DNA from 3 places in the Ruegeria sp. CE12 genome. Region 2 is predicted to be linked to each of the others. Evidence: riboswitches for the same ligand, from Rfam matches in the RefSeq annotation. Region 2 holds a riboswitch; each other region holds the start of a gene.
What was found. Region 2 has a riboswitch for thiamine pyrophosphate ahead of thiD (bifunctional hydroxymethylpyrimidine kinase/phosphomethylpyrimidine kinase). Riboswitches for the same ligand answer to the same signal wherever they lie in the genome.

Region 1 (10,355 bases), on a different contig from region 2:
GGTCATGTTGGTCATATCGAGGGAAAGCGCCAGTCGGCCGTGTCGCGACACCACATCGCGCGCGGCCGGGACAAGAATGCGCAATGCGAAGGGCAGAGCCATAACTGCGTTGACCAGTGCCGTCACCGGAAGCGCAAGCGCTGTCGGGTTGGCCACAGGCCTGACCAAAATGAATAATCCGGTACCGATCACCAGCGGTGATGCGGCCAGCCCGAGGATGCCACTGAGCTCAACAATTCCATATCGCCCTGTCGCGACAGCAGTGGCCATGGGCAGCGCCAGCAGCAGCAAGATTGCAGTACTCGCGGCCGCCACCATGACCGAGGTCAATGCGGCGCGGAACACCAAAGCTGGCGTTTCGAAGAGACCAGCAAAACCTGAAATCACAACAGATGCCAAAGGAAGCAGCAGGAACGCGGCCGCTGCGATGATCCATAAGGCATCGGCAATGGGCGCGCCGCCGTCCCACCGGCGGATGGGGCGATCCAGCCCGGTGCCGAAGCCGTCCCTGTGAGAAAACCTTAGGGCGGCCAAAGCTGCAGCGGCAGTCAGGGCCAGTTGTAGCGCCGACAACAGTGCAGCACGGCCGAGGTCAAAGTCATAGGTAAAGGCTTGATAGATCGCGAGTTCGATTGTGGTCGCACGGGGCCCGCCACCCAGAGTCAGCGCAACAGCAAAACTGGTTAGGCAAATGGCGAAGATTACCGCAAGCACGCCCGGTAAAATCCGTTTCAGCATCGGCAACTCGATCAACCGGAACATGGCCACTCCGTTGCAGCCTAACTGAGCAGCGAGGCGAAATCGCTCGGCCGGAATTTCTTGCCATCCCTGCAGGATGAGGCGCGTGGCAAGGGGCAAATTGAAGAATACATGGGCCAATACCACGCCATGCAGGCCGTAGATACGAATGGGTGCGAAGCCAAAATAACCCAATATATCAGAGATCCAGCCGGCCCGACCAAAGACCTGCAGCAATCCGATTATCGCAACAATAACGGGAAGAATGAACGGCGCGCCAAGCAGCGCAATCAGCGCGCGACGCCCGGGAAACCGTCGCCGGGCGAGTGCTCGTGCAACCGGAACCGCCAATCCAATACTGAACAGCGCGGAAAGTATCGCTTGAGTAAGTGTAAAACGCAGGGCAGCCCAGTCGGCCGGACCAAATCCACCGCCTGCTTCGGCACGCAGGGTGACTGCGGCCAGTGTGCCCAGTATCAGCGCGGCGACCAGGGCAGCCGCGCCGATACCCGGCAATGGGCTTACTGGCTGAGCGCGCTCAACCATTCTGCAAGTGCCTGATCCCGCACGTCGGCGGCTTCATCGGGTGAAAAGAGCAGAGCCTTTTCCGGAATGGTCAGGGTTTCAAACCCTTCGGGCAACCCAGCTGCCGGGGTCACTGCCGGGTACATCCAGTTGGTTGTAGGAATGATCTGCTGGAACGCATCCGAAACCATGAATTCCAGGAATTGATCCGCCAGTTCCGGCTGATCAGTCCCGGCGAGTTTCCCTGCCACTTCAACCTGCATGTAATTGCCTTCGTCAAAGACAGCTGCCGATTTCGAAGCGTCTTCTTCAGCGATCAGGTGATAGGCCGGAGAGGTGGTATAGCTGAGGACCATATCCGATTCACCTTCGAGGAACAGGCCATAGGCCTCGGACCACCCTTTGGTGACTGTTACGATATTGTCTGCAAGACCAGCCCAGATTTCGGGTGCCTCATCGCCATAGGCCGCCTTCACCCACAACAACAGACCAAGGCCGGGTGTGGAAGAACGTGGATCCTGAATGATGATCTTTGTCTCGCTGTTCGCCAATTCACGGAAATTCGCTGGGGCCGAGTAATCGGCGTTGTGAACAAATGCGAAATAGCCCCAGTCGTAGGGCGCAAAAACGTCGTCGGTCCATTCAATCGGCAGCGCGTAGTCAGCTGTAACGGAACTGGGTGCAAACAGACCGGTTTCCTTGGCTGCATTGATCAGACTGGTATCCAGTCCCAGCACCACGTCAGCTTCCGAGTTTTCGCCCTCAAGCCGGATACGTGACAGCAGGGCGGCGCCATCTTCAACGCCAACAAGATTCAGATCGCAATTGCAGACCGCTTCAAAAGCTTCTTCGACCTGCGGACCCGGACCCCAGTCCGAGACAAAGCTGTCATAGGTGTATACGGTCAGCTGAGGTTTGTCGGCGGCAATAGCCGAAGTTGCACTCAGTAATCCCGCAGCAATCAGCAGATGTTTCATATCATCCTCCATTGCGGCGAGAGGGTAAGGATGGATGAAACCGTCACCTTTCCCTCCGCCGGTTCTAGCCGGTTCAGGTTCAACGGGTTCGCCTGATAGGCATCTCAGCGCGGCAGGCCACGCACCCCGAGGTGAAGCTGTGATTAGGAGGATGGAGACCCGATTACAACTATAATCGCGTCACCCAGGGTGCACGAACCGAAAGGTAGCGCTCACAAATTGCTCATATCTGACATTAATTGCAGACCGTTGCCGCAACTTCGGCAACGATCCTTGGGTCTACAATTCCTCAGGACCCGCCCGTCAAATCTTGGGCAAGCATGAAGGCGTTGCCGTCGGGGTCATAGAATGTCGCCGTCTTGACCATGCCTTCGACTACATCTGTTGGGCCGTCAAACTGAACATCAGCCTGTTCTAGCTTTTGCCTTGCGCTGTCTAGGTCGGCGATGCCGAATACAGGGACGCAGTTTCCGGGCGCGGGTTTGGTGTGCTCACCAAGCCCAAGGGTTACGCCCTTGGTCAGGGTTTCTAGCTCTGACCAACCTGCCTCATCTGCATGATAAAGCGTTTTGAAGCCAAGCATGCTCTCGTACCAATCGGCGCTGGCGTGACGATCCTTAACCGACAGCGCAATTGTTATGGTTTCTTCCAGGGAAATGAGCGGCATCATCTTTCCTTTTAAGGTAAAATATAGTAACTATACTTTATGTACATTGATGCACTTGTCAACATCACTTCGCGGGCGTGGGCCCTGCCCATTCTTTCCAATCTTCACGAAGGTGTCCCTGGGCGGCAGGCGCCATTGTTGGCTGCAACCGGCGCGGGCCGTACGTCATTCTCTCAGAGTGTAGATCATCTCATCCAAATTGGATTGCTTGAGCGAAACCCGGGCTACGGCCATCCGTTGCGACCGGAATTTCGACTGACACAGCGTGGTGCAGTGGCAGCCCGGTTCGCCAATCAGATCCTGTCTGCGACCAGCGAAGATAATCAGGATCTGCTTCGGCGCTCATGGACGTTGCCCGTTCTGGCAACCCTTCATGAACTGAGCCACTTTAACGAGATCAGGCGAAACCTGCTGACGATCACTGATCGCGCCCTCTCACAGTCCTTGCGAATGATGGAGGAGCGGGATTGGGTGCAACGCGACATCGATGATGGCGCACGACCACCCCGCGCGACTTACCATCCGATAAATACCGGTGAAACAATCACAGCAATCACAGGTCCGGTGATTGTATTCAAAACCGGTTCGCAGTTGCGGCAGTTATAGGTCGGAGACAACGTCTGAGGTACCGAACCAAATCGGCACATCACCTTCTGACCAAGGTGCGTATTTGTGCATGATTTGCCCGAAAGTGTCGCTAGTCAGAAATTGGTCCAGCCATCTGATCAGGTTGGGCCAGGGCTGAGCGTCAAACCACACACGGTCAATATTTGCGAACTGGCGCACGAATGGCAGCATTGCCAGATCTGCAATCGTTGGTCGATCTCTGAACAGCCACGCCTGCCCATCCAGTTTTTGGTCAAGGTCGGTCAGATAGGTGGCCGCTTTTTGCCGCTCAACCTCTACGTCCAGATCGGGATATCGCGTGGCGTATTTGGTGTGATCCAGCGCATCCTTGAACGGGCCGTCATTTGTTGAGATCAGCTCCCAACCTTCCTCTGTCATATCGAGCAACTGTTGGGGGTCGTTCTGTTCTAGTGCCCAGATCATGATGTCCAGACTCTCATCCAGAACCTGATCATTGGTTCGAAGAGCGGGCACTGTCCCAGACGCTGAAGTATCAAGAAAAGCCTGTGGTTTGTCCCGCAGCAGGATCTCACGCAGCTCGACCTTTACACCCGCGCTGACCAGCGCGAGGCGCGCCCTCATCGCATAAGGACACCGGCGAAACGTCCAGAAAACAGGGTGCTGAGCCATATTGCGATCTATCCGGCTTTCTGTGTCATAGTCAAATATGCGGGCGCAGCGCTCGATTGCCTCGCCCGCATCATCAGCTCAGCCGCGCCCGCGATAGGGTGGCACACCCTGATCGGGAATCCAGACGCCTTCGGGCATCGCACCGGTTTGCCAGAACACATCAATCGGTATGCCCCCGCGCGGATACCAATATCCGCCGATACGCAGCCAGCGGGGTTCAAGGAACTCCGCCAGACGCCGCGCGATCGAGATTGTGCAATCCTCGTGAAATGCACCGTGGTTCCGGAAAGAACCAAGGAACAGTTTCAGTGACTTGCTTTCGACCAGCCAATCACCCGGCACATAGTCGATCACCAGATGTGCAAAGTCGGGTTGTCCTGTCATCGGGCAGAGCGAGGTAAATTCGGGTGCCGTAAAGCGAACGTTGTAGTCCACGTCCGCCTGCGGGTTCTGGACACGCTCCAGCTCGGCCTCTTCGGGGCTGGCAGGCATTTGTGTTGCGCCGCCCAACTGGGTGAGATTGCTGTAGATGCTGTCACTCATGTGTTTCTCCTTTGCTCAGACGCCGCGCTTGTTGCCCCAGACAAGTACATGCAGCTGGGGAAGAATACGGGGTCTGAACCATCGTGCGTTAAGGGTTGTGTCGATCAGCCATTCCAATCGTCCTGTCGTTTCACCCAGGTCGATGGGTTCCGTGGGATCGCTGTTCGGATTTCCGGGCTGAAGATAGAGCGGCAGATCCGGATAACGATCTGCAACTTCGCGCGCCCAATCAAAATCAGCACCATCGAAGATCACAATCTTCAGGACGGTATGGGTTGGGCGTGCAGCCAAGCAGGCGTCAAACTGACCCCAATCCATCATTTCCCCGCTGCTTGGCGGTTTGGGGCTCAGGATCAGCATGTTGAGATCTGAGAACCACGGCTTGGCGATCGAGCCCTGGGTTTCGCAGGCAAATCCGTATCCATGTTCCTTGCCCAGTGCAATGAGCGGGGCGAAATCCTGAATGGCCGGATTGCCGCCTGACAGCGAAACGGTCAATGGTTGCCCGCCGGACAGGCGTTGGACCTCGGCCCAGACCGTCTCGGCCTTCATCGGGGTCCAGTCATGACGATAGTCGCTATCGACTGCATGGGGGCTGTCGCACCACGAACAACGAAAATCACATCCGCCGGACCTGACAAAGACCGTCGGTTCGCCGATCAGTGCGCCTTCGCCCTGTACAGTGGGGCCGAAGATCTCGGATATCCTCAAGCTCATGGCCGATACTCCGCCCAGGTCTTAGGTGTTTCAGATACCTTGACGGCCGCCGTTTCTGGCCAGCGGGCTGAACACCATTCATAGAAGTGACGCGCCAGGTTCTCGGCGGTTGAGATTTCGTTCATCACATCGTTCAGATGTCGGTGATCAAAGCTGTCGTCGATATAGGTCTTGAGGGGCTTCAGTTCCTGATAGTCCCGAACAAAACCGTCCTGATTCAATTCGGCTGCGGCCAGTTCGACCACCACGATATAGTTATGCCCATGCAGCCGTGCGCATTGATGTGTTTCGGGCAGGTGGCCCAGCTGATGTGAGGCAGAGAAGTGAAACTCTTTGGTGATCCGGAACATCAGTCTTGCTTTCCTGCAACCGCCGCGCGCCAGAAATCGGGGTCTTCATAAAGGGTCGGGTCAGCTACACCGGCAAGATCGAATGCTTCGCGCCGCTCCACACAGGTGCCGCAACGACCACAGTGGCTTTCTCCGCCCTTGTAGCAGGACCACGTCTGATCAAATGGTGTGTTAACCCGTGCACCTTCGGCAACGATGTCAGCCTTGGAACGATGCACGAAGGGGACGTACAATGAGACATCTGCGTAGCCATCAAGAGCCGTGCGTTGCATCGCATCGAACGCATCCGTGAATGCAGGACGGCAATCGGGATAGATGAAGTGATCCCCGCCATGCACCGCAGCTGCAACGGCGTCGTCACCCGCAGCAGCGGCGACACCATATGCGATGGTCAGCATGATCGCATTGCGGTTCGGCACCACCGTAACTTTCATCGTATCTTCGGCGTAATGGCCATCAGGTACGTCCAGGTCATCCGTCAGCGCAGAACCAGTCAGCGAGGCCCCGACGGATCGCAGATCAATCACGTGATGAGGTACGTTCAGACGCTCGGAACAGGCGGCGGCAAAGGCCAGTTCTTTGTTGTGCCGCTGGCCATAGTCAAATGACACAAGACGCGACAATTGTCCGTCATTCGCCAGAACGTGAGCAAGCGAAACGGAATCGAGTCCGCCGGAGCAGACCAATGTAGTCTTCATGATTTTCAGTCCTTGTTTTGATACCCGGGTAGGCTGCGACCGGTGGCCGGGACGCATAGGAGCAAACCGCGCAGAATGCAATGCACTTTGCGTTGAGCCGTGGGGGCAGTTTGGGCTGCAATCCGCGATAAACCGGATATCAACGTCAGGACGTGTATGATCGCGGTCCCGAATTCAGGAGATCGCGATCATACTAGGTCTGTCAGGTGATCTGATACATGGCCTGAGGCAGTACGAAGGGAACCTGAGTCGGGGGTGTTTTATTCATCTGCAAATTGATGCCGTAGACATCCCGCATAATGTCGTCGTTCAAAACCTCTGACGGTGCACCCGATCCCCAAACGCGGCCTTGCGAAAGGACGTAGATTGTATCCGCAAACAAAGCTGTCAGATTGAGGTCATGCATCACCACCACCACACCGCCACCTCGCGATGCAAAATCTCGGGCGATATCGAGGACCGTGAACTGATGGGCGATGTCCAAGCTGGCGACGGGTTCATCCAGCAGCAGCCACTTGGTCTCGGAACTGTCCGGAGTTTCCCAAACCTGCGTGAGAACGCGGGCCAGTTGCACACGCTGCTGCTCGCCCCCCGACAGCTCCTGATAGGACCGGTTTTCAAACCCGGCTAGATCGACATGCTTCAGCGCTTGAATCGGCAAGTGTTCATCCGCACCCGCCAATCCGCGCGCAAGCCCAAGCCGAACGATCTCGAGCACAGTGAAGGGAAAGGCAACGGATGAGGCTTGAGGAAGGACACCCCGCATCGGAGATAGTTCCCAAGGTTGCAGCGATGAGATGTCAGACCCGTTGAGGGTTATCGTTCCCGCGCCCGTAATTTCGCCCGACAGCGTCTTGAGGAGAGTGGACTTACCTGATCCGTTGGGACCAATAATTGCCGTAACCTTTCCCGGTTCTGCCTTGAAGTCGATGCCATGCAGAATTTCCTTTCTGCCCAGCGTCACGCGGATGTTTGTCGCTTCCATTTCTACATCCCCATCGTTCCGTGGCGCCGCAGCAGAATCCACAGGAACACAGGTGTTCCGAGTATTGCAGTGACGATACCAATAGGCAGTTCAGCCGGTGCAACGATGACGCGGCTGATCATGTCCGCGCATAGCAGCAGGCTGGCGCCCAGCAGCGCTGAATTCATCAGCAATCTGTGGTGATCAGGACCTGTTCCCAGCCGCAGAAGGTGCGGTACGACGATCCCGATAAACCCGATGCCACCCGAAACTGCGACGGCAGCTCCGGTTGCAGCTGCCACAGCCAGGATCGCTAGATTCTTGCTACGTTGTACAGGTATTCCGATGTGATGCGCGACAGCTTCGCCCATCGCCATTCCGTTCAGAGCACGTGCAAGAAACTGGGTGCTAATCACCGCTATCAGAATGATTGGCGCCACGGTCACCACTTTGATCCATGTAGCACCGGCAAGTGAGCCCATGCCCCAAAAGGTCAGATCACGCAGTTGCTGATCATCGGCCATATAGACCAAAACACCCGACACCGCCCCCGACAAAGCTCCCAGGGCAATACCGGCCAGCAACATCGTCGCGACCGAAGTCTGCCCGCGCCGGGTCGAAACACGGTAGAGGATAAGAACCGATGCCCATCCACCAAGGAATGCGGTAACGGCCACGAGACCATTGCCAACCACACTCAATATGGCGGCGGGCAAATAGCTTCCCAGGATGATCGCAGAGATTGCACCAAGACCAGCGCCGGCGCTGACACCAACGATTCCGGGGTCGGCCAGCGGGTTGCGGAACAGGCCTTGCATGACCACGCCTGACACCGCCAGCGCGGCTCCGACCAGCATGCCCATCGCCAATCTGGGCAGTCTGATATCCCACAAGACGATCCGGTTCAGGTCGGAAACTTCACGGCCTGAAATCAGGTCAGAGATGGTCGCGCGGAGCGAAGCTTCGGATGCTCCGATCGAAAGGCTGATGGCACTGACCAGACACAGCAGCAAAAACAACGCAAACGTTACGCGTCGTGCGGTTGCGCGACGGTCCTTTGGTGGTTTGATCAGTTCATCATGCTCAAGTGCAATGCTCATAGGCCCTGCTTGTTTTGAAGCGCTTTAGAAAGGTCGCTGATCGCGTTAGCCGTGCGTGGTCCGAACCCCAATAGGTAAAGACCCTGCATCCGTATCAGCCTCTTGTTCCGACCAGCTGGTGTCAGCGCAATTGATGGTGTCTGAAAAAGCTCTTCATCGGGTGTCGCGTGACCGCCTTGGCGATCCATCATCAGGATCACATCCGGAGCTGCGGTTGCCATCGCTTCGGGCGAAATGGGTTTGTATCCCGAAAAACTGGCGGCCGCGTTTACGCCACCGGCGAGGGAGATGATGCTGTCGGCCTGAGTGCCTGATCCGCCGACCATTATCCGGCCATCCTGAATGGACAAGATGAACAGAACCCGTGCCCGGTCAGAACCTGTTGCTTCGATGGCGGCAGAGTGGGCCGCATCTATTTCGGCACCAACCTGTTCAGCAAGCGCGTTCGCCGCCTCTTCTTCGCCCAGCGCCGCGCCGACTGCGCGAATCTTCTCGACGACACCGTCGCGGCTGAATTCATGTGGCACTTCGACGTATTTGACACCGGCATCCCTGAGAACCGCAATTGCCTCGGGTGGTCCTGATCCTTCGACGGAGACGATCATGTCGGGTGCTACAGACAGAACGCCTTCGGGTGTCAGTGCGCGCATGTAGCCGACATCGGGCAACTCCGACGCTTCCTGCGGATAACTGGAGGTCCGGTCCCTTCCGACCAGCCTATCTTGTTGGCCCAGTGCATAGATGATTTCGGTGACCGAGCCGCCAATCGAAACGATCTTGTTGGCTTCTGTTTCCTCGGCCATTGCCTGATGTGTGCCAAAGGTGAGACCGACCAAAAGGGTAGTACGGCTCAGGAATCTGCTGGTCATACTCATTGCGCGGGCTCCGCTACTGCCAGTGATTGCAATCCAGCGACAAGTTCGTCCCAGGCGGGGCGATGGTCGTTTTCCCCGGAACGGCGGCCGAATACCTGCAGGATCAGACCGCCATCGGAATCGAATGCTTCGACAGATACCGCCGGGCCGCGTTGGGTGGGCTTGGTAACAGCCCAGACCTCTGCGATGCGATCAGATCTCAGATGGAGGTTGAACCGTGGATCGAGCACGTTGAACCATGGCCCCATCTGTTTAAGGGTATGTATTGGCCCGCCATGAATTTCGATGCACCCGCGATTGCCAACGAAGACCATGACTTCCAGTGCCTGATCCCGGACCTGCTCGAACATGGTCGTGACGCTGCCTGGCTCCAGAGCGCGGGCCAAAGGTTCCCCGGCGATGCGGTAAGCGCCCAGCCTGTTCATCTTCAGTTTTGAAGTCAGCCGCAGAAACTGATGGGTGTCGGTCATCTTTGCCCATTCAGTTCGCAGCGCATCAACCTTGTCCGTATTGGCCTTGGGTGCTTCGGTCGGCTGGCGTTGCGACACGTCCAGCACCTGCGACTGATCTTCGGATTTCAGTTCTGAAACCAGGGTATGCCAATGATCTAGGTTCGAGCCGTCGCGCAGATAAATTTTGTGCACCGCGTCACCAGCAGCATCAAAGATCTGAAGCGATCTTTGTGTCCCCTTGTCGGTTGCGCGCTCAACCGCGAAGGCGTGAACCCAATGGCTGGGGAACATGCGCAGATCGATATCTTCGGTCAGCACCATCGAAGCATGGGCACCGGAGTGATAGTTGTCGTACTGGCCCACCTTCTCAATCACGCAATGCGGATTTAGGGTCAAAGCCATCACCTCACCCAGCCCGTTCAGGCGTGAAAAGATATCATCAAGGCTGGCCATAACTCTTGTGACGTTCTGCCCAACGAAGGCGGCGACCAG
Region 2 (10,355 bases):
TTCGGGGTCGTCGTTGAGAGTGATGTCGGTGACAACTGAAACGATATCCGCGCCAGCCTCGAATACGCCACGCGCGCGTTCGACACTCATGCCGCCAATACCGACCAAGGGGATGTCACCTACCCGTGCTTTCCATTCGGTCACTCGCGGCAAGCCCTGCTGATGCCATTTCATCTTTTTCAGGATGGTCGGATATACAGGGCCCAGCGCGACATAATCCGGACCCATTGCCAGGACGCGCTCGAGCTCGTCATCATCATGGGTTGAAACACCCAGTTTCAGACCGGCCTTACGGATCGCCTTGAGATCGGCGTCATCCAAATCTTCCTGACCCAGGTGAATCCAGTCACAGCCCGCTTCGATAGCTGCCTGCCAGTAGTCATTCACCACTAGCACAGCACCATGTTCGCGACACAGAGCTTGTGACACTTCGATTTCGCGACACACGACGTCGTCTGGCTGATCCTTGATGCGCAGCTGTACCAGCTTAACACCCAAAGGCAGCACTCGGCGCAACCAGTCTGAGTGATCAAAGATCGGGTAAAATCGATCAAGGGTCATGACAGGAACGCCTTTCCAACAACGGGAGTAGAGGCCTCGGCCATGTCGCGCGCTTCAATCGGATCGGCCTGATGGGCCAATTGTCCGGCCTGAACCGCCAGCGCCATCGCCTTGGCCATCGCAGCCGGATCACCCGCACGGGCAACGGCTGTGTTCAGAAGGACGGCATCAAAGCCCAGTTCCATTGCATGCGCCGCATGGCTTGGCAGACCGATGCCTGCATCAACAACCAATGGCACATCCGGGAATTCAGCACGCATGGCACGCAATGCGTATTCGTTGTTCAGCCCGCGACCTGACCCGATTGGTGCGCCCCAGGGCATCAGGACCTCGCAGCCGGCGGCCAGCAACCGTTCTCCGACTATCAGATCGTCCGTTGTGTACGGGAACACCTGAAACCCATCCTCGGTCAGAATGCGAGCGGCCTCGACCAGCTGAAACACATCCGGCTGCAGGCTGTCCGTGTGACCGATCAGTTCCAGCTTGATCCAGGGCGTATCAAACACCTCACGTGCCATATGAGCAGTGGTAACTGCCTCTTTGACCGTGTGGCAGCCAGCCGTGTTCGGCAAAACCAGTACACCAAGCTCACGGATCATGGTCCAGAACGTCTGTCCCGCGCCGCCCGCCCCTTCACGGCGGAGCGAAACCGTGGCCACGCCTGCAGCGCTTTGGCGAAAAGCCTGTTCCAGAATGGCAGGGCTGGGATATTGCGCTGTTCCCAGCATCAGGGGGTTTGGTAAATCGGTGCCGTAAAAACGTTTCATGCTCAGCCCCCCTGCATTGGCGCAACAACTTCAATCCGGTCGCCTTCGGCCAGTTTGTGGGCAATGCGCAGACTGGATGGGACAAAATCTTCGTTCACTGCTGTGGCAACGCGACCAGAGAACCCGCATTCCTTCAGCAGTTCAGACAAGGTTTCCGCGCGCACGTTGCGCGATTCACCGTTAAGGACGATCTTCATCAACCATCTCCGAGTGTTTGTTTTCCAACGCCAGATCGGCAACGCCCTGCGCCAATGCAGGCGCCAGCAAATAGCCGTGGCGATAGAGGCCATTGGCATAGATTGTCCGGCCCAGCCGCCGGATGCGTGGCAAGTTGTCAGGAAAGGCTGGGCGAAGATCGACACCGATTTCCAACACCTCAGCCTCTCCAAAGGCTGGGTTCAGGGCATAGGCCGCGCTCAGCAGCTCCAGCATCGAACGCGCAGTAATACGGCTGCTGTCTTCGGATTCGATCATCGTCGCGCCCAGCATGTAAATGCCATCGCCACGCGGCACGATGTAAAGCGGCATGCGTGGATGCAGCAGGCGTACGGGGCGGTTCAACGCCACATCCGGGCAGCGGATCACCAGCATCTCGCCCTTCACGCCGCGCAGATCGTGCAAGTACTCACGCGCATGCAGCCCGCGGCAGTCAACTGCATTCTCCATCTTCGCAGGCGCGAGTTTCTGGTGAAACTCCACCCCTTGTTCGCGCAGCTGACAATAGAGATCGTTTAGCGCCTGCCGGGGATCGACATGCGCCTCTGCGCTAAAATGCAAACCCTTTCCGAATTCATGTAAGTCAGGCTCTAATGCGGCAATTTTCGCCTGTTCAACCTGTTCAAAACCTTCGGTACGACGCGCGAAACGACGCAGATCCGGCAAATCCCGGGCATTCGCAACAACGAGGGTACCTTGTCTGTGTACCTGCGTCCGGTCCGCCCACCAATCGATGGCCTGTTGACCCAGTCGCAGCACAGGTTCCTCGGCGTTCTCGTATTCACACCAAGGCGCCAGCATGCCACCAGCCCACCAGGAACACCCATGTGGGCCAGGCGGGCCGCCAGGATCAAAGACCTGAACGCGTGCGCCACGGGAAACCATTTCACTCGCGACCGCCAGACCGGCAACACCGGCACCTATGACAGACCAGACCGTCACGCCGACCAGACCTGATGGAAATGGTGCACCGGACCATGTCCCTGCCCTATGCAAAGGTCATCTGCGCGGGCAATTGCGCCCTGCAGATATCGATGCGCCTGAGTCACTGCTTCTGTCAGGTTCAATCCCTGTGCAAGTCCGGCGGCAATCGAGGATGACAATGTGCACCCGGTGCCGTGAGTGTTTCTTGTGGATTTGCGAGGTGCTTTGAAATCAGCCACTTTACCCGACGCATCAATCAGTAAGTCGTGGCAGATTTCGCCCTCTCCATGACCGCCTTTCATCAGAACGGCACGTGCACCCATCTCACAAAGCTCAAGACCTTGGGCGATCATATCCGCGGGCGCCCTGGCGGCGGTTTGATCCAGCAGACAGGCTGCTTCGGGCAGGTTGGGCGTTATCACCGTTGCACAGGGCAACAGCACGTCACGCAAGGTCTGAACCGCCTCAGCGGCCAACAGGGCGTCACCGGATTTAGCGACCATCACCGGGTCAAGCACCACCGGACCTTCGAAACCAGAAATCCCCTGAGCCACTGTCTGGATGATTTCGGGCGTTGCCAACATCCCGATTTTGATCGCACCGACGTCGAGGTCGCTCAGAACCGCTTCGAGCTGCGCGGAGATCACCTCCAATGGAATGCCGTGTACCGCGGTTACCGCCTGAGTGTTCTGTGCTGTCACTGCAGTCAGAACGCTGGCGCCATAGACACCCAGCGCGGACATCGCCTTGAGGTCGGCCTGAATTCCGGCACCACCTCCGCTGTCCGATCCTGCAATTGTCAGGGCAATATGCGCCATGTCGTTGCTCCATATTCAAAGGGCAACGGGCATGGAAAACGTCTGTGCACTAAGACCGTTCCCTACGCCGGTATTGCCCGGATCAGGTTCGATGGGTTAGCGCATTCACGCCTCTCAGCCCCAAGACAGGGCACCCCAACGGTTCGCGCGGACAATCTCAGGGCTTGAGCCGGGTTTCAAGGGCCAATCTGAACCGGTTTCAGATCAAACTGGACCTAAGGAACAAAAAAGGCCGGCTCTGACGAACCGGCCTGACATTCTTGATTGCTGGGCTCTTAGCCCTTCATCCCATCCCAAAAGGATTTGACGGATGAGAAAAAGCTCTTTGATTCCGGATGGTTGTCTTCACCCAGATCTTCGAACTCACGCAACAGTTCTTTCTGACGGCTGGTCAGGTTTACCGGAGTCTCTACGGCCAGTTCGATGAACATGTCGCCAACTCCGCCACCACGCAGCGCGGGCATACCCTTGCTACGAAGCCGCATCTGGCGGCCAGACTGGCTGCCGGCCGGGATCTGCACGCGACCACGACCACCATCAATGGTCGGTACTTCGATCGAACCGCCCAGCGCGGCCTTGGCCATGCTTACCGGAACGCGGCAGTAAAGGTTTATGCTGTCACGCTCGAACAGCTGATGCTGCGCGACTTCGACAAATATGTAGAGATCACCCGGAGGGCCACCGCGCATTCCAGCCTCACCCTCGCCAGCAAGGCGAATACGAGTACCGGTTTCAACACCAGCAGGGATATTGACCGAAAGAGCACGCTCTTTTTCAACACGGCCCGCGCCGTTGCAGGATTTACAGGGGTTCTTGATGATCTGACCGAGGCCCGAACAGGTCGGACAGGTTCGTTCGACCGTGAAGAAGCCCTGTTGCGCCCGCACCTTGCCCATACCCGAACAGGTCGGACAGGTTGTTGGCTCAACACCACTTTCCGCACCGGTGCCATCACAGGATGAACAGGCCACGGCAGTGGGTACATTGATAGTTTTCTGCAGGCCGGAATAGGCTTCTTCCAGCGTTACGCGCAGGTTGTAGCGCAGGTCCGATCCACGTGCCGCGCGACGTCCACCGCCACCACCACGCTGGCCACCCATGAAATCGCCGAACAGATCGTCGAAGACATCCGAAAACGCGCTGGAGAAATCACCAGAGCCAAATCCGCCACCGGGACGACCACCGCCACCCATGCCGTTCTCAAACGCAGCATGACCAAAACGGTCATAAGCAGCTTTTTTGTCGGCATCACGCAGCACATCATAGGCCTCGTTAGCCTCTTTGAACTGCGCTTCGGCATCCGGGTTGTCCTTGTTGCGGTCTGGATGAAGCTCTTTGGCTTTTTTGCGAAAGCCCTTTTTGATTTCATCCGACGAAGCGCTCTTGGACACGCCGAGCACTTCGTAATAGTCGCGTTTTGACATCAGTATTTCCTTATGCCTCAACGTAATCGGGCCGGCCCGGCAACCGGACCGGCCCAAATTGGCCCGGTTACCCGTTAGTTACGCTTGTCGTCGTCCAGATCTTCGAACTCGGCATCGACAATATCGTCATCACCAGGCGCGGCATCTGCGGCTGCAGGCTCATCTTCGCCCTCTTCCGCTTGCGCCTTATAGATGGCTTCACCCAGTTTCATGGCCGCTTCGGTCACGTTCTGGATGCCCGACTTGATCTTGTCCGCATTGTCCGTTTCCAGCTCATCCTTGAGCGCGGCAACGGCCAGCTCGATCGCTTCGACGGTCGACGGGTCGACCTTGTCGCCATGTTCCTCGATCGATTTCTCGGTCGCGTGAACAAGGCTTTCGGCCTGGTTTTTGGCTTCGACCAGCTCTTTGCGGGCCTTGTCTGCCTCGGCGTTTTCCTCGGCATCCTTGACCATCTTGTCGATATCTTCGTCCGACAGACCGCCCGACGCCTGGATCGTGATCTTCTGCTCTTTGCCCGTGCCTTTATCCTTGGCCGAAACCGAGACAATGCCGTTGGCATCGATGTCAAAAGTCACCTCGATCTGAGGCATGCCGCGCGGTGCGGGCGGGATCTCTTCCAGATTGAACTGACCCAGGATCTTGTTGTCCGCGGCCATTTCGCGCTCACCCTGGAAACAGCGGATGGTCACGGCGTTCTGATTGTCCTCAGCGGTCGAGAAGACCTGAGACTTTTTGGTCGGGATCGTGGTGTTGCGGTCGATCAGACGGGTGAACACGCCACCCAGCGTCTCGATGCCCAGCGACAGCGGGGTCACGTCCAGCAGAACCACGTCTTTGACGTCGCCCTGCAGAACACCGGCCTGAATGGCGGCGCCCATGGCAACAACTTCGTCCGGGTTCACACCCTTGTGCGGCTCTTTACCGAAGAACTTGGTGACCTCTTCGATCACTTTCGGCATCCGGGTCATACCACCGACCAGAACAACCTCGTCCACGTCGCCAGCCGACAGACCTGCGTCTTTCAGGGCGGCCTGACAAGGCTTCATCGACTTCTTGATCAGGTCGCCAACCAGCGATTCCAACTTGGCACGGGTCAGTTTCATGACCATGTGCAGCGGCTGACCGTTTGCACCCATCGAGATGAACGGCTGGTTGATTTCGGTCTGCGAGGTCGAGGACAGCTCGATCTTGGCTTTTTCAGCGGCTTCTTTCAGACGTTGCAGGGCCATCTTGTCTTGCGACAGGTCGACACCGTGTTCTTTTTTGAACTCGTCCGCCAGGTAATTGACGATGCGCATGTCAAAGTCTTCACCACCCAGGAAGGTGTCGCCGTTGGTCGACTTAACCTCGAACAGGCCGTCGTCGATTTCCAAAATGGTCACGTCGAAGGTACCACCACCAAGGTCATAAACCGCGATGGTTTGGGTTTCTTCCTTGTCCAGACCATAGGCCAGCGCAGCAGCTGTCGGCTCGTTGATGATCCGCAGCACTTCCAGACCGGCGATTTTACCAGCGTCTTTGGTAGCCTGGCGCTGTGCGTCGTTGAAGTATGCCGGAACGGTGATAACCGCTTGCGTGACTTCCTCACCCAGATAGCTCTCGGCGGTTTCCTTCATCTTACCCAGAGTGAAGGCCGAGATCTGGCTTGGGGAGTATTTCTCACCGCGGGCTTCAACCCACGCGTCGCCATTGCCGCCATCGACGATGGCGTACGGCACCATTTTCTTATCTTTTTCGACTTCTGCATCATCCACACGACGACCGATCAGACGCTTGACGCCAAAGATGGTGTTGTCGGGGTTGGTGACCGCCTGACGTTTTGCAGGCTGACCGACCAGTCGCTCATCTTCGGTGAAGGCGACGATCGAGGGCGTGGTCCGCGCCCCTTCTGCGTTTTCGATGACCTTCGGCTGCGAGCCATCCATGATGGCAACGCACGAGTTTGTGGTACCGAGGTCAATGCCGATTACTTTTCCCATATTTTCAATCCCTTTCTCTTCAAGGCGATGTCCCGAGGTCCGGACCCGTTATGGCATCCGGCCCCGATCAGTGCTGCGCGACAGCACTACACCATCGCGCGTCCCGGCGTATATAAGGGCGGGACAAGAGGCCTGCAAGCGTTCTGAAATGCAGGTTTTCGGGATTCTGTAGCCTTTTTTGGCAAGGTTTTGGCAAGGATTGGGGATTCTTGAATGGCACGGCTGCTTTTGCGGGGGTTCGATATCAGAAAAGGCTATCTGGACGGGGCCGCGCAGACGCAGCTGATCGATGTCTTGCGTCCGATTCTGAAATCCGCGCCCCTGTTCCATCCCACCACCCCATCAGGCAAGCAGATGTCCGTACGCATGACCTCGGCCGGGGGTCTGGGCTGGGTGTCAGACAAAGCCGGGTATCGGTATCAGGACACCCATCCGAAAGGCGCGGCATGGCCTGCTATTCCGGATGTTATCCTGCAGATGTGGAAAGATCTCTGCAGTCCCGATCGCGATCCCGATTGCTGCCTGATCAACTATTATGGCGAGGCTGCCCGGATGGGCCTGCACCAGGACAAGGACGAAGCGGATTTCTCTTGGCCCGTACTGTCCGTCTCGCTGGGCGATGATGCCCTCTTTCGAATTGGAAACACGACCCGGGGCGGCAAGACCGAGTCCATTTGGCTGAACTCGGGTGACGTTGTGATCATGGGAGGTCCGGCGCGTCTTGCCTATCACGGGGTCGACCGGATCCGGTTTGGTTCATCCCGGTTGTTGCCCAAAGGCGGCCGCATCAACCTGACCCTGCGCGTTGCAACCTAGCGTCGCGCACTCCAGCTCTGCGATACGTGTTTGCGGGTAAAGAACACGCCCAGCAACCCGATCATCATCAACGCGAGCCCGACCCAAAGAGCGTATTCCCAACTCGTGTTTCTTGGAAAATAGTTCCGGAATACGAACCCCCGGCATTGGTCGATTACGTGAAACAATGGGTTCCACGCGAATGCCGCCAGCCAGGCACCCCCGAGCGCGTTCGCCACGACCATCTTTCCGGAAAAGATCATGTTCATCCGGCGATAGACATTGTTGAGTATCTCCGAAGTCTGCGGAATCCATGGTTTCAGTGCCATGAAGATCAGACCAACCGTACACCCAGTGAACCAGGCCAAAACAAGCATCGCGAATGCACCACCCGGATCCTGAATCTCGATTGGGGAGATCGTCACGCTGTAGAGGAACAGGATCACGATCAACGAAACAATTTGCGTGTAAAACGAACCGAATGCAGCGGCCAGCAACATCACCATGATGTTCATTGGCGAATGCAGCATCATCGGGTTGTTGCCGATACCGACACCGGCGACCGAACCGACAGCCTTGATATGCGTCAGGAACAAAAAGACACCCGACAACAGATACAGGACATATTCACCCCGGATCTTTGCCACCCGCGTCCCGACAAGCGACATGATCAGATAGAAGACAACCACGAGCGCCAGAACCTGTATGATGTTCATCACGATGGCGATCACCGCATTGGAATGCTGTGATCGAACGTTGCGCACAACGGCATGGAACACGAGTTCCGCCGTCGTGAATGCACCGCCCAGCAGCGATTGATTTCGCTTGTAATAGAACACTCGAACGTTCTTTCCTGCTTTATCGCCTGCAACCTGGCATGAAATTCTTGCCGTTCCGTATCCGGCACATCATAAGTCGGTCAGGTTTTCGGATCAACAAACCTCAGGAACGGAGCATTTTTGTGACCTACGACGCCCTCATTCCCGTCATCCGACGTCTGGCCCTGGAAGCAGGCGACAAGATCATGGAGATTTACGAGGCGGATGATTTCGACGTGAAGGTCAAATCGGATGCCAGCCCCGTCACCGAGGCAGACGAAGCCGCAGATGCCCTGATCTCGGCAGGACTGCGGGCGGCATTCCCCGATATCCTGTTGGTGACCGAAGAACAGGCCGCCTCGCATTCGGAAAAGGGCGATACGTTCCTGATTGTCGACCCGCTGGATGGAACCAAAGAATTCATCAACCGCCGTGGTGATTTCACGGTGAACATTGCACTGGTGGAGAATGGTGTCCCGACCCGCGGTGTGGTCTATGCCCCTGCGCGAGGGCGTATGTTCTATACTCAGGCTGATGGGCAATCGGTTGAAGAAACCGGTGCTCTGAACAAGGAGCAGACAGGCGAGTTGACACCAATATCAGTCTCTAACCCGGACAATACGGCACTTTTGGTCGTCGCCTCAAAATCCCATCGTGATCAGGCAACAGACGATTACATCAACAAATATCAGGTGCAGGACAGCAAAAGCGCGGGTTCGTCACTGAAGTTCTGCCTGGTCGCCACCGGCGAGGCCGACATCTATCCCCGTGTGGGTCGCACTATGGAATGGGACACGGCCGCCGGGCACGCAGTGCTGGCCGGTGCCGGTGGTGATGTCGTGCGGTTCGACGATCACTCCCCGCTGACATATGGCAAGGACGGCTATGCCAACCCGTTCTTCATCGCCTATGCTCCGGGTGTTGAGCTGAAGGAGGCCTGATGTCCGTTCTGATTGCGATCCCTGCCCGCTATGCCTCGTCGCGCTATCCGGGCAAACCTCTTGTGCCGCTGACCGGTGCGACCGGTAACTCGATGACGCTGATTGAACGGTCCTGGCGTGCCGCAAAATCGGTCGCTGGCGTCGACCGCGTTGTGGTGGCCACCGATGACGACCGCATTCGCGAAGTTGCGGAAGGTTTCGGGGCCGAGGTCACAATGACTTCGGAGAACTGTGCCAATGGCACCGAACGCTGTGCCGAGGCGCACTCGGTTCTGGGCAATGGGTATGACATCGTTGTGAATTTGCAGGGGGACGCACCCCTGACGCCGCACTGGTTTGTCGAAGATCTGATTGAAGGCTTGCGCGCCGCACCCGAGGCGGGCGTTGCGACCCCTGTGTTGCGCTGCGACGGGGATGCCCTGAACGGTTTGCTGAATGACCGCAAGCATGACCGCGTCGGGGGCACAACCGCCGTTTTCGGCACAGATCACAGCGCGCTGTATTTTTCGAAAGAGGTCATCCCTTTCACCTCGGAAACCTATGCCAGTACCGAACCAACCCCGGTGTTTCATCATGTTGGCGTCTATGCCTATCGACCAGACGCTCTGTCGGCCTATCCAGGCTGGCCAACCGGGCCGCTTGAGACATTGGAAGGGCTTGAACAACTGCGTTTCATGGAAAACGGGCGCAAAGTTCTGTGTGTCGAGGTTGAAGCCAAGGGTCGGCAGTTCTGGGAATTGAACAATCCGCAGGACGTAGCAAAGATCGAAGAGATGATGGCTGCGATGGGGCTGGAATAGCCCCCTTACATGCCTCCGAATAACCAAATCGACATTCTGACCGGATGTTGTGGGACCAAAAATGAACAACATACTCGTAACCGGCGGCGCCGGGTATATCGGATCACATGCCTGCAAGGCTCTGGCGCGCACGGGCTATGTTCCGGTCACCTACGACAATCTCGTTACCGGATGGCAGGATTCGGTGAAATTCGGCCCGTTCGAACACGGAGACCTGTTGGATCGTGAGCGGCTGGATGAGGTCTTTGCCAAATACAAACCAGCTGCCGTCATGCATTTTGCAGCGCTCAGTCAGGTTGGCGAGGCCAT
Region 3 (10,355 bases), on a different contig from region 2:
GTCTCTACGTGAGCGGAGCCATGACCGGTAACATCGTCAACGGGGGCAGCATCGATATTCGGGCCGAGGGCGTTTCTTCGGCGACAGCAGCAGCCTTTGATATCCGTGGTGGCCTGACCGGTAACTTCGTCAACACCGGAACTGTAACCGTCAACGCCACAGACACCACTGATGACGAAGCCGAGGCCTATGCCCTGACCGTGCGTGGCGGCATGGAAGGCGATATCTTTAACAGCGGCACCATTGCTGTCCGGGGCGACGGCTACTCATCGGCGACCGTCGCAGGATTCGAGATTCGCGGTGGACTGGAAGGCAACTTTCACAACACCGGATCGATCACTGCCATTGCGACTGATGAAACCGAAGAAGCTGAAGCCTATGGCCTGTATGTCAGCGGCGGCATAACTGGCAATATCGTCAACTCCGGATCGGTTCAGGCGATCGGACATGCGTATTCCTCTGCGACCATTGCCGGCTTTTACATCACAAGCGGCCTGACCGGTGATTTCAACAATTCCGGTTCAGTGACCGCTATTGCCACAGATCAGACCGATTCCGCCGAAGCGTATGGCCTGTATGTCTCAAGCGGCGTGGACGGTAACGTCACCAACAGCGGGACGATCTCGGCTACGGCATTTGCCGAAGAGGATGGAGCTTATGCATACGGCATATACTCGTCCTCCGATGTGAACGGCGATTTCGTCAACACCGGCGCGCTGATCTCACAGGCGACGGAAACCGCTGACTTTGCATCTGCTGCCGGATTCTACAGTGGCGGCGATATGACAGGGAATGTCGGCAACAGCGGTTCGGTGGTTGTGCGCGCGTTGGGACAGACTTCTGCCTCCGCCCGCGGCTTCCATTTCGGCGAGGGGCTGGACGGAGCCTTCTTTAATTCGGGCACCATCGACGTCAGATCGGTTAGCGCCGCTGCTCGGTCACGACCTGTTCCCCCTCCACCACCATTTGCAGTTGTCCCACCGGATGCAAGCGGCGTCTTCGTAGACGGCGGTGTCTCGAGCGATGTCATCAACACTGGTTCCGTCGCCGTGCGCCACGATGCAGTGACCGAGGCCAATGCCGCAGGCTTCTACATTGGTGAAGATCTTGATGGCAACTTCGTAAACCAGGGCTCCATCTCTGTCTCGGCCAACTCGAGCGATGACGAGGGCGTTGCCACCGGGTTGTATGTTGGCGGCGCAATGACCGGAAGCATCTTCAACTCCGGCAACGTCAACATTCGTGCGGATGGGGTATCGTCAGCTACGGCGATCGCATTCGATATACGCGATGGGCTGACAGGCGATTTCGTCAACACCGGAACGATTACGGTGCATGCACGCGATGTCGTGGATGATGAAGTCGAGGCTTTTGGGCTTCAAGTTCGCAATGGCATGACCGGAAACATCATCAACACTGGCACTGTCGACATTCGTGGCGAGGGTTATTCCTCGGTCACTGCGACAGCCTTTGAAATCAACGGCGATTTCAACGGAACCTTCCGCAACAGCGGAACGATCAGTGCCGTCGCCATCGACCAGACGGATGAGGCTTATGCCTATGGTCTGTATGTCAGCGGCGAAATGGAAGGCGATATCATCAACACCGGCACCATCTCGGTCCGAGGTGAAGGGAATTCTTCAGCGACCGTCGCGGGTATATACATCCGCAATGGCCTTGAAGGTAACTTTGTGAATTCCGGTTCAATCAGTGCAGTCGCGACTGACGAAACGGAAGAAGCAGAAGCTTACGGCCTGTATGTCAGAGGCGGGATGACCGGTAATATCGTCAACACCGGTTCGGTGAGCGCCCGAGGAGAGGGTTACTCATCTGCGACCGTCTATGGATTCTATATCCGCAGCGGACTTACCGGAGACTTCTTCAATTCCGGCTCCGTCAATGCCTTTGCACAGGACGAAACATCCTCGGCCGAAGCCTATGGCCTGTATGTCAGTGGTGGGTTCGAAGGAAATGCGATCAACAACGGCGTCATAACCGTGCAGGCGATCGCCGATGAATCCCAGGCTTATGCATATGGCATCTACTCATCCTCAACGCTGGATGGTGACTTTATCAATACCGGCACGATCTCGGCACAGGCAACTGCACCCGATTCCTTTGCTTCGGCAGCAGGTTTCTATGCCGGTGCGCTTGTAAGTGGGAACATCGCAAACAGCGGCACGATATCAGCGCAGGCGCAGGGTCTTGGCTCTGAAGCGCAAGCGTATGGCATCTACGCGAGCGGAGTAGACGGCAACGTTTCGAACAGCGGAGCAATCACGGTTAAGGCCGATGGTGAAACCTCTGCAACAGCAGGCGGTGTCTATATCAGCAACGCGTTAGCGGGCAGCTTCACCAATGCGGGTTCGATCAGCGTGACCTCCACGGATGCCACGGACGAGGCCGAAGGATATGGTCTCTATGTCGGGGACGATGTCGCGGGCGACATCACCAACAGCGGCTCCATCACTGTTTCAGCCAAAGGTGAAACAAGTGCGTCAGCTTATGCAGGCGCCATCCAGATCAGGGACGGCTTTGACAGCACGCTCTCGAACTCTGGCACCATCAGAACCACCAGTGTTTCAGATGCAGATGATGCTACCGCGCGTGGCGTCTATGTGCGTGGGAACACCGGGGGTCGCGTTGCGAACACCGGCAGCATCATGGTTCGGGCCGAAGGTGCCAAGAATGTCAGGGCGCAGTCGATCCTGCTCTATGATGAGGTCACCGCAGACATCTCCAACACAGGCACCATCAGCGCCGCTGCAGCAATAGCGAACGGCACTAACGATGCCGAAGCGCTGGCTGCGGGTATCTGGATCGAGAATATGCAGGGCACGTTCTCAAACACCGGATCTATCACGGCAAGCGCAACGGGTGGTCCCGCTGCGAATGCATATGGTCTGTATTTCGAGAACTTTGACGGCGTGATTACGGATGTGGGAACCATCTCGGCCACTTCCGACGGCGGTGATGCTTATGCGATCTATCTGGGAACCGGCAAAGGTGTCCTGAACGTAGATACGAAAGACAACATCTCGGGCCGGATCCGTGTTGGTGATCACGATGTGAATCTGGACGCACAAGGGGGTAGCAAAGTCTTCAGCTTTGAGGACGCCGCACCAACTGTGGGAACATTCACCACCAAGATTTCGGATCAGGACTCTGCCTGGTTTGTCCAGAACGAAGGTGGGGCAGCTCCGGTATATGCTGTCGTTGACGGGACCGACGTTGCAACGCCGGGCGATGTCGTCGCCATGTTTGGCAGCGTAGTAGGCAGCAGCGGCAATGCGCTGCAGTTCCAGCAAGCCCCGCAGGTAACACAAGGTGTTTCGTTCAGAAATGCGCCCGGTGCGACTTTCGGTGGGTTCCGCCCGTTTGCAATGATCGACGCAGAATATCGCGAGTTCGAGAACGATCCTGACGTCAAAACCGATGTGAAGCTGTTCAACGGCAGTGCCGGACTTTCCGGCCAGACAGAAAACGGCATTGCACTGGCTTTTGGTATGGGCGTGTTCACGGCCGATGGTGATAGCCGCACGACCGACTTTGACACCACCGGCTTCTATCTGGATGCAGCGGTGGGTCGCCAGTTTGGCGCGTTCACGGTTGAGGCCGGGCTTGGTTACGGCTGGCTTTCGACTGATCGAACACGTCAGATCACGGGCAGCGCCGATGCAAAGGCAGATTATGACAGCACCTTGCTGACTGCACATATCGGTGTTGAGCGCGCGTTCGATGTCAGCGACAATTTCGGGCTGATCGGTTTTGCCGACGCCAGATATACCAATCAAAAGGATGATGGTTACACGGAAACCGGCTCGATCGCGAATGCTACTGTCGGAGACATCACAACCGAGGTGATCGAAGCCCGGTTGGGTGCCGAAGTTGAAAAACAATTCAACAATGGCGGAGTTCTGTCAGGCCAGCTAAGCGGTGTGCTGCGCCGAGGTCTGGGGGATTCGCAGGCCGATGTCTCCGTCTTCTCATCAACTCAGAATGTGATCTTTGCATCGACAGACTTTACCGGTGCAAGCGTCGCAGTGGGTTATGAGAAAGATCTGGTTCAGGACATGCTGCTGGAGCTGAAGGCTGAACAGGAGATCGGCGACAATGCTCAGGGCCCGTTCCTGCGCGCCGGTCTTAAGTGGTCGTTCTAAAACAAAAATCTCTGCGGCACCTACCCGGTGCCGCAGAGGCAAATTCCTGATGACAGCGCCCTCCTACCTAACGCTGTGTTTATGTAAATCGAAACATGGCTGAATAAGGGCTTGTCTCAGACGTGGTGCCTGAGCTAACCAAAGGTCACGCAGGGGAGTCCCACCGAGGGGACTGAGAGGCTGACGGGGCATTGCCCGGCGACGCGACCCTTTGAACCTGACCCAGTTGATACTGGCGTAGGAAGCTAGGGCGCGCAGGCCACGGATCCGGGCAGGCGTTCTCCGAACAAGGGGGCCGTACACCCTCTCGTTTCCCCAAGCCAAAACTCATCTGGTGTCTTTTTGAGTTGAACTGCTTGAGGAGCACCAACATGAATGTCCCCAATCCCAAGATCACCACTGGTGAACTGCCTGCATCGCGTAAGATCTACGTGAATGGCACACTGCACCCTGACGTCCGCGTTCCAATGCGCGAGATTTCGGTACACCCGACAGCGGGTGAGCCGCCGTTGCCGGTCTATGACAGCTCAGGCCCGTACACCGACCCGAACGTAATCACTGATATTCGTGAGGGCCTGACCCCACTACGTCGCAAATGGATCGAGGCGCGCGGTGATGTCGAGGAGTATGAAGGGCGCGAGATCAAACCCGAGGATAACGGGTTTGTAGAAGGCGACCGCCTGACGCCCGAATTCCCGGTGCGCCCGCGGCCTCTGCGCGCAACAGATGGCAAGGCGGTGACGCAACTCGCTTACGCCCGCGCCGGGATCGTGACGCCAGAGATGGAGTTCATTGCCATCCGCGAAAACCAGCTGCGCGAGGCAGTGGCCGAGCAACGTGAAGGCAATGATTGGGGTGCCAACATACCGGACTATGTGACTCCGGAATTTGTGCGGGATGAGGTCGCCGCAGGTCGCGCGATCATCCCCGCCAATATCAACCACCCCGAAAGCGAACCGATGATCATCGGGCGCAACTTTCTGGTCAAAATCAACGCCAACATGGGCACTTCGGCTGTTACCTCTTCGATGGAAGAGGAAGTGGACAAGATGGTCTGGTCGATCCGCTGGGGCGCCGACACGGTCATGGACCTGTCCACAGGCCGCAATATCCACAACACCCGTGAATGGATTATCCGCAACTCACCGGTTCCGATCGGCACGGTGCCGCTTTATCAGGCGCTGGAAAAGGTCAATGGCATTGCCGAGGACCTGACATGGGAAGTGTTCCGTGACACGCTGATCGAGCAGGCCGAACAAGGCGTGGACTATTTCACCATCCATGCGGGCGTGCGCCTGCACATGGTTCCAATGACGGTGAACCGGGTGACGGGCATCGTGTCGCGCGGCGGATCGATCATGGCCAAGTGGTGCCTGCATCACCACAAGGAAAGCTTCCTGTATGAGCATTTCGATGAGATTTGCGACATCTGCCGGGCCTATGATGTGTCGTTCAGTCTCGGGGACGGTCTGCGTCCCGGCTCCATTGCTGACGCCAATGACGAAGCACAGTTTGCCGAGCTCGAGACGCTGGGGGAGCTGACTAAGATCGCCTGGGCAAAGGACTGTCAGGTAATGATCGAAGGCCCCGGCCATGTGGCGATGCACAAGATCAAAGAGAACATGGACAAACAGCTGGAGTGCTGCCACGAGGCCCCCTTCTACACGCTTGGCCCCCTGACCACCGACATCGCACCCGGTTATGACCACATCACCAGTGGCATTGGCGCGGCGATGATCGGCTGGTTCGGTTGCGCGATGCTCTGTTACGTCACGCCCAAGGAGCATCTGGGGCTTCCGGATCGGGACGACGTGAAAACCGGCGTGATCACCTATAAGATCGCCGCCCATGCGGCGGATCTGGCAAAGGGACTTCCAGGCGCGCAACGCCGTGACGATGCCCTGTCGCGTGCCCGGTTTGAATTCCGTTGGGAAGATCAATTCAACCTGTCGCTCGACCCCGACACCGCGCGCGAATTCCACGACCAGACTCTGCCGAAACAAGCGCACAAGGTCGCTCATTTCTGTTCGATGTGCGGGCCGAAATTCTGCTCGATGCGGATCAGCCACGACATCCGGTCCGAGGCGCAGAAAGAAGGAATGGAGGCCATGGCCGCCAAGTTCCGGGAAGGTGGAGATCTTTACCTGCCTGTTGAAGACTGACCGATATGGCGAGACCGGTCCAACCGGTCTCGCATCCGTCTGAAATCCGGATCTAGGAGATGTTACATTGGACACCTAAATAGACCGCATCAGGCAAAAAACAGGGTTTACCGGTGACTAACGGACTGAGCGAGCAACACAGCAACGCCATAAAATATTGGGCAAAGCAGCATTCAATTATTCGAAAAGTGATCCTCTTCGGCAGCCGGGCTCGTGGTACGCATTCCGCAAACAGCGACTTTGATCTGGCAATACAAGTGTTCCCGGCCAGCCCGCATCATTATGCTCAGATGGCCTATATGGACTGGCATGACCGCCGGGTGGAAGATCTGGAAGCTGCGCTGAATCACAGGGTTCAGCTTGAGTGGTTTGCACCGGGGGCAGGACTGGCCATCGAAAGATCGATAAAATCCGAAGGCGTCACGGTTTTCTTTCGTCAGTACTTCGAAGACGAGGCCGGTTAGTTGTTGCACATGCAGGTGAATTGACCCGCAAAGCTTCGAAAACTGGTGCAGCGGCCGCCGAAACGGTTGGCGAAGCCCGAAGGGCTTCAGCCAGTCACTGTAAAGACGGTGCTGAGTATCCACAACGCAGCGGCCAGCAATGCAAAGGTCGCTACCGTGGATACTCCGAAACCCAGAACATTGGCACTGCGATACGAGCGCATCAGATTGTCAAACCCTGATTGGTTCAGGGGCCCTTCACTCACCTTAAGCTCTGCAATGAAACGGGACATCATGGGGGTATTTCTGGCAATCAGCGTACCCAGACCACGGCACATGATCCACAACGTTGGCAGGAGTGGTGGAATACAGGCAATGCTCAGCACAATGGCAGCCGGGACACCACCCTCGCGGAACGGACCTACCAGGTTCACCCAGTCGTTACTTACGCTTTCATGTGTCAAAACCATGATTGCATAGAGAACGAACACCATCAGAAACGGGATAATCAGCGCAAACATAAGCCCGATCGCTGCAATGCAGACCAGCCCGGCGACGATGGCCACATCACCGGCATCATGCCATCGCAACGCGCTGAGAATTTCAACCATCGCGACAAACGCAAGCCACGCACTGACGGCGATAAATAGGATGAAGATCAACATCGCTCCGTGGGTCGCACCCAGATTACCCAGATAACCCAGCACAAATGCCGCACACAAAGCCAACCCAAGCACAAAGGCCATCTTACGCTCGTTCGGCACCAAAGCGACCAGGAAACCGGACATCATAAACAGCCCAGTGTTTTCGAAGACCCGACTATGCACAATCAGAAACACACCGTAGCCGATCTGATACGCCAGATCATAATAAGTGTCCGATCCCCCAAAGAAACGGGCACTCAGCTTGTTCCGATCTACTGCCGCCGCAACAAACGCAAACATGGGCAGCACGCTGATGGCTGCCTGAAACCAACGCTTGTTCGCTGGAACGTCATCGTTAAAAAAGCTCCACGCTCCGTAGGTTGTGATATCAAAAAGCGCCCAGCCCAAGTAGATTGCACTGACCACAAAGACGGAGGATAGCCCAAGTGCCCATGCCACCGTTTTCAAGGTAAACGAACCTTCGCCGTAGCGGAAACTAAACAACATCGTTGGGTCCGCGCTGGGGTCAATGAACGTGTAAGGCCCACGCAACAAATACAGACCAATGGTCCCCTGCCGGGTTTGTGGGTTTGCGATCAGGTCGATTTCTGCCGGCCGCGGATTGCGAGACCGTATCCCCACTAATACTGCGAATAAGCCGGCGACCAAAACGATTGAATTCATTGTCATAAATATGATCCAAACTGATGCTCTGGATTTTCTCTCACCCGAGAAGGTGGTGAAATTAAGGCTCGTGTCCGACTATGAGAATCCTAGGTTCAAATTGGACCTTTTAATCAATCCGCAGGTTGGGTGGTATCAATCAGGCAAACAGCGCTGCATGAACGGCGTTTGCTCGTTTCAGTAATCATAGACCCTCACAAAAATCGGCTCGGGTGCAGGAATCGGATGGAGGCCCGAATATGGTTTGTGCGCAGGCAGCAGGAAAACAGGCCAATCGACAACGCCATCCAAACGCACGCGATTTGGCCCTGGTTTCAACAGCACCGGCAGCTGCACTGGTTCGTCCTCGACCAACAATGACACCGCCACAGGTTGCCCGCTTTTGTCGAACAGTCCGAACTCCTGCTCATGAGGCGTTTCGAACGTCACTTCGCTGACATCCGATAAGCGAACTCCCGGAACGCCAATGTTCGGCGCAACCCGAACATAGGAGTTTTTAAGAAACGGTTTCATCAGCTCGCGCAGTTTTTGTGTTCGGTAGGTGTCAATGATCAAATGCGGTGGTACGGCACGCAGTTTGCGCATGAAGTCCGAAGCTTCGCCTTCGGTATTCGCGATGTGAACCTGTCGCGTATCAAGCCACCGGCGCTGAGATTCCGCGTGGTTTGACAGCATACCTATACCATCAAAATACTTTTCGTTGGGCCCAAGCAGAGTTTCGACCTGCCGGATGAGATCAATCTCAGCCCGGTTGTCGTGCTCAATATATGTGATGTTGCGGGCAAAGCTGAGAAGAACGGCAACGATCCATACCGCATGGATCAATCTGGCCTGCAACTTGCCGCGTGCCGCGTAGTCCAGTGTGGCCGGGGCCCAAAGGCACAGAAACGGGATCAACATGATAAACACATAGGGCCAGGGCTGATTATGACGTGCAATCAGCACAATCATGACAAGGGTGAAAACCAGCGCAACCTTATGCCTGGGTGTCAGCTTCCTCCACCTGTATAGACTAGCCAGCAGTCCAAAAGCGGCGAGCAGATAAGGAAGCAGATTTCGCTCGATCGTCTGCCCATAAAACATCCCCAAAGTGGTGTAATAGACATGTCCGCTTGTGGCGACCCTGAGCGGGCCTTGGAAAAGAGAGGTCAGTATCGTCAGACTGTCCCAGCCACCGAACGCGATACTGTAGACAAGAATGGGAATGACCCACCCGGCGACCAGCATTAGGCCGCGCCTAAGCATTGTCAGTAGATCCAGACGCAAAAGCGCCTCAACCACCAGTCCAAGGCCAAGCGCGAGATTGAAGTAAACCGCCTTTTGCGTCGCGATGAAGGCAAGCCCGCTGAACAATCCGGCGATCAGAATAGTCTTTGCACGAGATATGTCTCGGGACACGATCCAATACAGCGCAGCAGTTGCGAAAAACAGCGCCAGAGACTCGGATCGGGTACGAAATACCCGCTCGATAAAGGTTGAAAAGCTGAGGGCCAGCAGAATGACCAGCAACGCGCGTACCCGGTCCTGACCCAGTTTCCGCGTGATGCCATACAGCAGGGCCAGCGTTCCGCAGGCCAGTAAAGCGGTCTGCAAGCGGCCGATCATGATTGCCGACACCGCATCCCAACCCAGCCAGTGCGCCGGTTTGTAAAACACCGCATAGCCGACCGCCTTGGACGGCCAGATCGTATCAAAGAACCCATTGCCCAGATATTTAGACTGCCCGAACTGCCAGAATTCGTCCATCACGAACTGGGTGTTGAACGCGAAGAACACCAAGAAGCCGAGCTTGGCGCATAGTGCAACACGTATGGCCCACTGATAGCGCAGCATAGGGTCACTGGTTTCACCAGCACGGGCGTATTGCAGGTCTGAGGCTTGCAACGTCTTACTCAACTGGCGCGTTTAAGCTGGCTTTTCTTTCCTTCGATCATTTCCATCCGTCCGCGCGGCACCCGTGTCCGGGCGTTCCAGGCTTCGTCAATTTCGGTTTGCTTTGGCGGCAATGCACTGGTCACCGCTTTGTCACCACGGATGATCGACAACAGGAAATTCTTGAATGCGTTTACCGAACGCAGGCCTTCCTTGGGATTTGTAACCGCCTGCAGCGCTTTGCGCACCATGTAGGTCGGACGGAAGTGGAACTTGCGCACTGCGTATTCGCAAAAATCCTCAAGATCCTTGGGCGACAGACCGGGCAGGTCCAGAACACATCGGTGCTGACCGTCGGGATTCAGCCACTCGTCGAAATTGGTTGTGGCC

Region 1: linked by a shared signal. The riboswitch ahead of thiB (thiamine ABC transporter substrate binding subunit) and the one ahead of thiD (bifunctional hydroxymethylpyrimidine kinase/phosphomethylpyrimidine kinase) in region 2 are both predicted to bind thiamine pyrophosphate.
Region 3: linked by a shared signal. The riboswitch ahead of thiC (phosphomethylpyrimidine synthase ThiC) and the one ahead of thiD (bifunctional hydroxymethylpyrimidine kinase/phosphomethylpyrimidine kinase) in region 2 are both predicted to bind thiamine pyrophosphate.

Annotation. Positions count from the first base shown of each region.
Region 1 covers NZ_JBQFRS010000005.1:321,350-331,704, reverse strand. Annotated here, with positions in the region: gene ACR0IO_RS14580 (thiamine/thiamine pyrophosphate ABC transporter permease ThiP) at 1-1,284, opposite strand, end outside; gene thiB (thiamine ABC transporter substrate binding subunit) at 1,260-2,240, opposite strand; TPP riboswitch at 2,273-2,379, opposite strand; gene ACR0IO_RS14570 (VOC family protein) at 2,530-2,907, opposite strand; gene ACR0IO_RS14565 (winged helix-turn-helix transcriptional regulator) at 2,947-3,513, shown strand; gene ACR0IO_RS14560 (glutathione S-transferase) at 3,508-4,164, opposite strand; gene queF (preQ(1) synthase) at 4,243-4,707, opposite strand; gene queE (7-carboxy-7-deazaguanine synthase QueE) at 4,723-5,424, opposite strand; gene queD (6-carboxytetrahydropterin synthase QueD) at 5,421-5,774, opposite strand; gene queC (7-cyano-7-deazaguanine synthase QueC) at 5,774-6,472, opposite strand; gene ACR0IO_RS14535 (heme ABC transporter ATP-binding protein) at 6,675-7,457, opposite strand; gene ACR0IO_RS14530 (FecCD family ABC transporter permease) at 7,460-8,536, opposite strand; gene ACR0IO_RS14525 (heme/hemin ABC transporter substrate-binding protein) at 8,533-9,411, opposite strand; gene ACR0IO_RS14520 (hemin-degrading factor) at 9,408-10,355, opposite strand, start outside.
Region 2 covers NZ_JBQFRS010000012.1:79,084-89,438, reverse strand. Annotated here, with positions in the region: gene ACR0IO_RS20490 (thiamine phosphate synthase) at 1-561, opposite strand, end outside; gene ACR0IO_RS20485 (thiazole synthase) at 558-1,328, opposite strand; gene thiS (sulfur carrier protein ThiS) at 1,331-1,525, opposite strand; gene thiO (glycine oxidase ThiO) at 1,509-2,486, opposite strand; gene thiD (bifunctional hydroxymethylpyrimidine kinase/phosphomethylpyrimidine kinase) at 2,483-3,286, opposite strand; TPP riboswitch at 3,329-3,434, opposite strand; gene dnaJ (molecular chaperone DnaJ) at 3,562-4,710, opposite strand; gene dnaK (molecular chaperone DnaK) at 4,785-6,692, opposite strand; gene ACR0IO_RS20455 (alpha-ketoglutarate-dependent dioxygenase AlkB family protein) at 6,906-7,508, shown strand; gene ACR0IO_RS20450 (ABC transporter permease) at 7,505-8,326, opposite strand; gene cysQ (3'(2'),5'-bisphosphate nucleotidase CysQ) at 8,449-9,246, shown strand; gene ACR0IO_RS20440 (3-deoxy-manno-octulosonate cytidylyltransferase family protein) at 9,246-10,046, shown strand; gene galE (UDP-glucose 4-epimerase GalE) at 10,108-10,355, shown strand, end outside.
Region 3 covers NZ_JBQFRS010000004.1:6,659-17,013, reverse strand. Annotated here, with positions in the region: gene ACR0IO_RS11200 (hypothetical protein) at 1-4,160, shown strand, start outside; TPP riboswitch at 4,302-4,421, shown strand; gene thiC (phosphomethylpyrimidine synthase ThiC) at 4,532-6,322, shown strand; gene ACR0IO_RS11190 (nucleotidyltransferase family protein) at 6,436-6,786, shown strand; gene ACR0IO_RS11185 (hypothetical protein) at 6,873-8,099, opposite strand; gene ACR0IO_RS11180 (DUF7055 domain-containing protein) at 8,271-9,989, opposite strand; gene ACR0IO_RS11175 (B12-binding domain-containing radical SAM protein) at 9,986-10,355, opposite strand, start outside.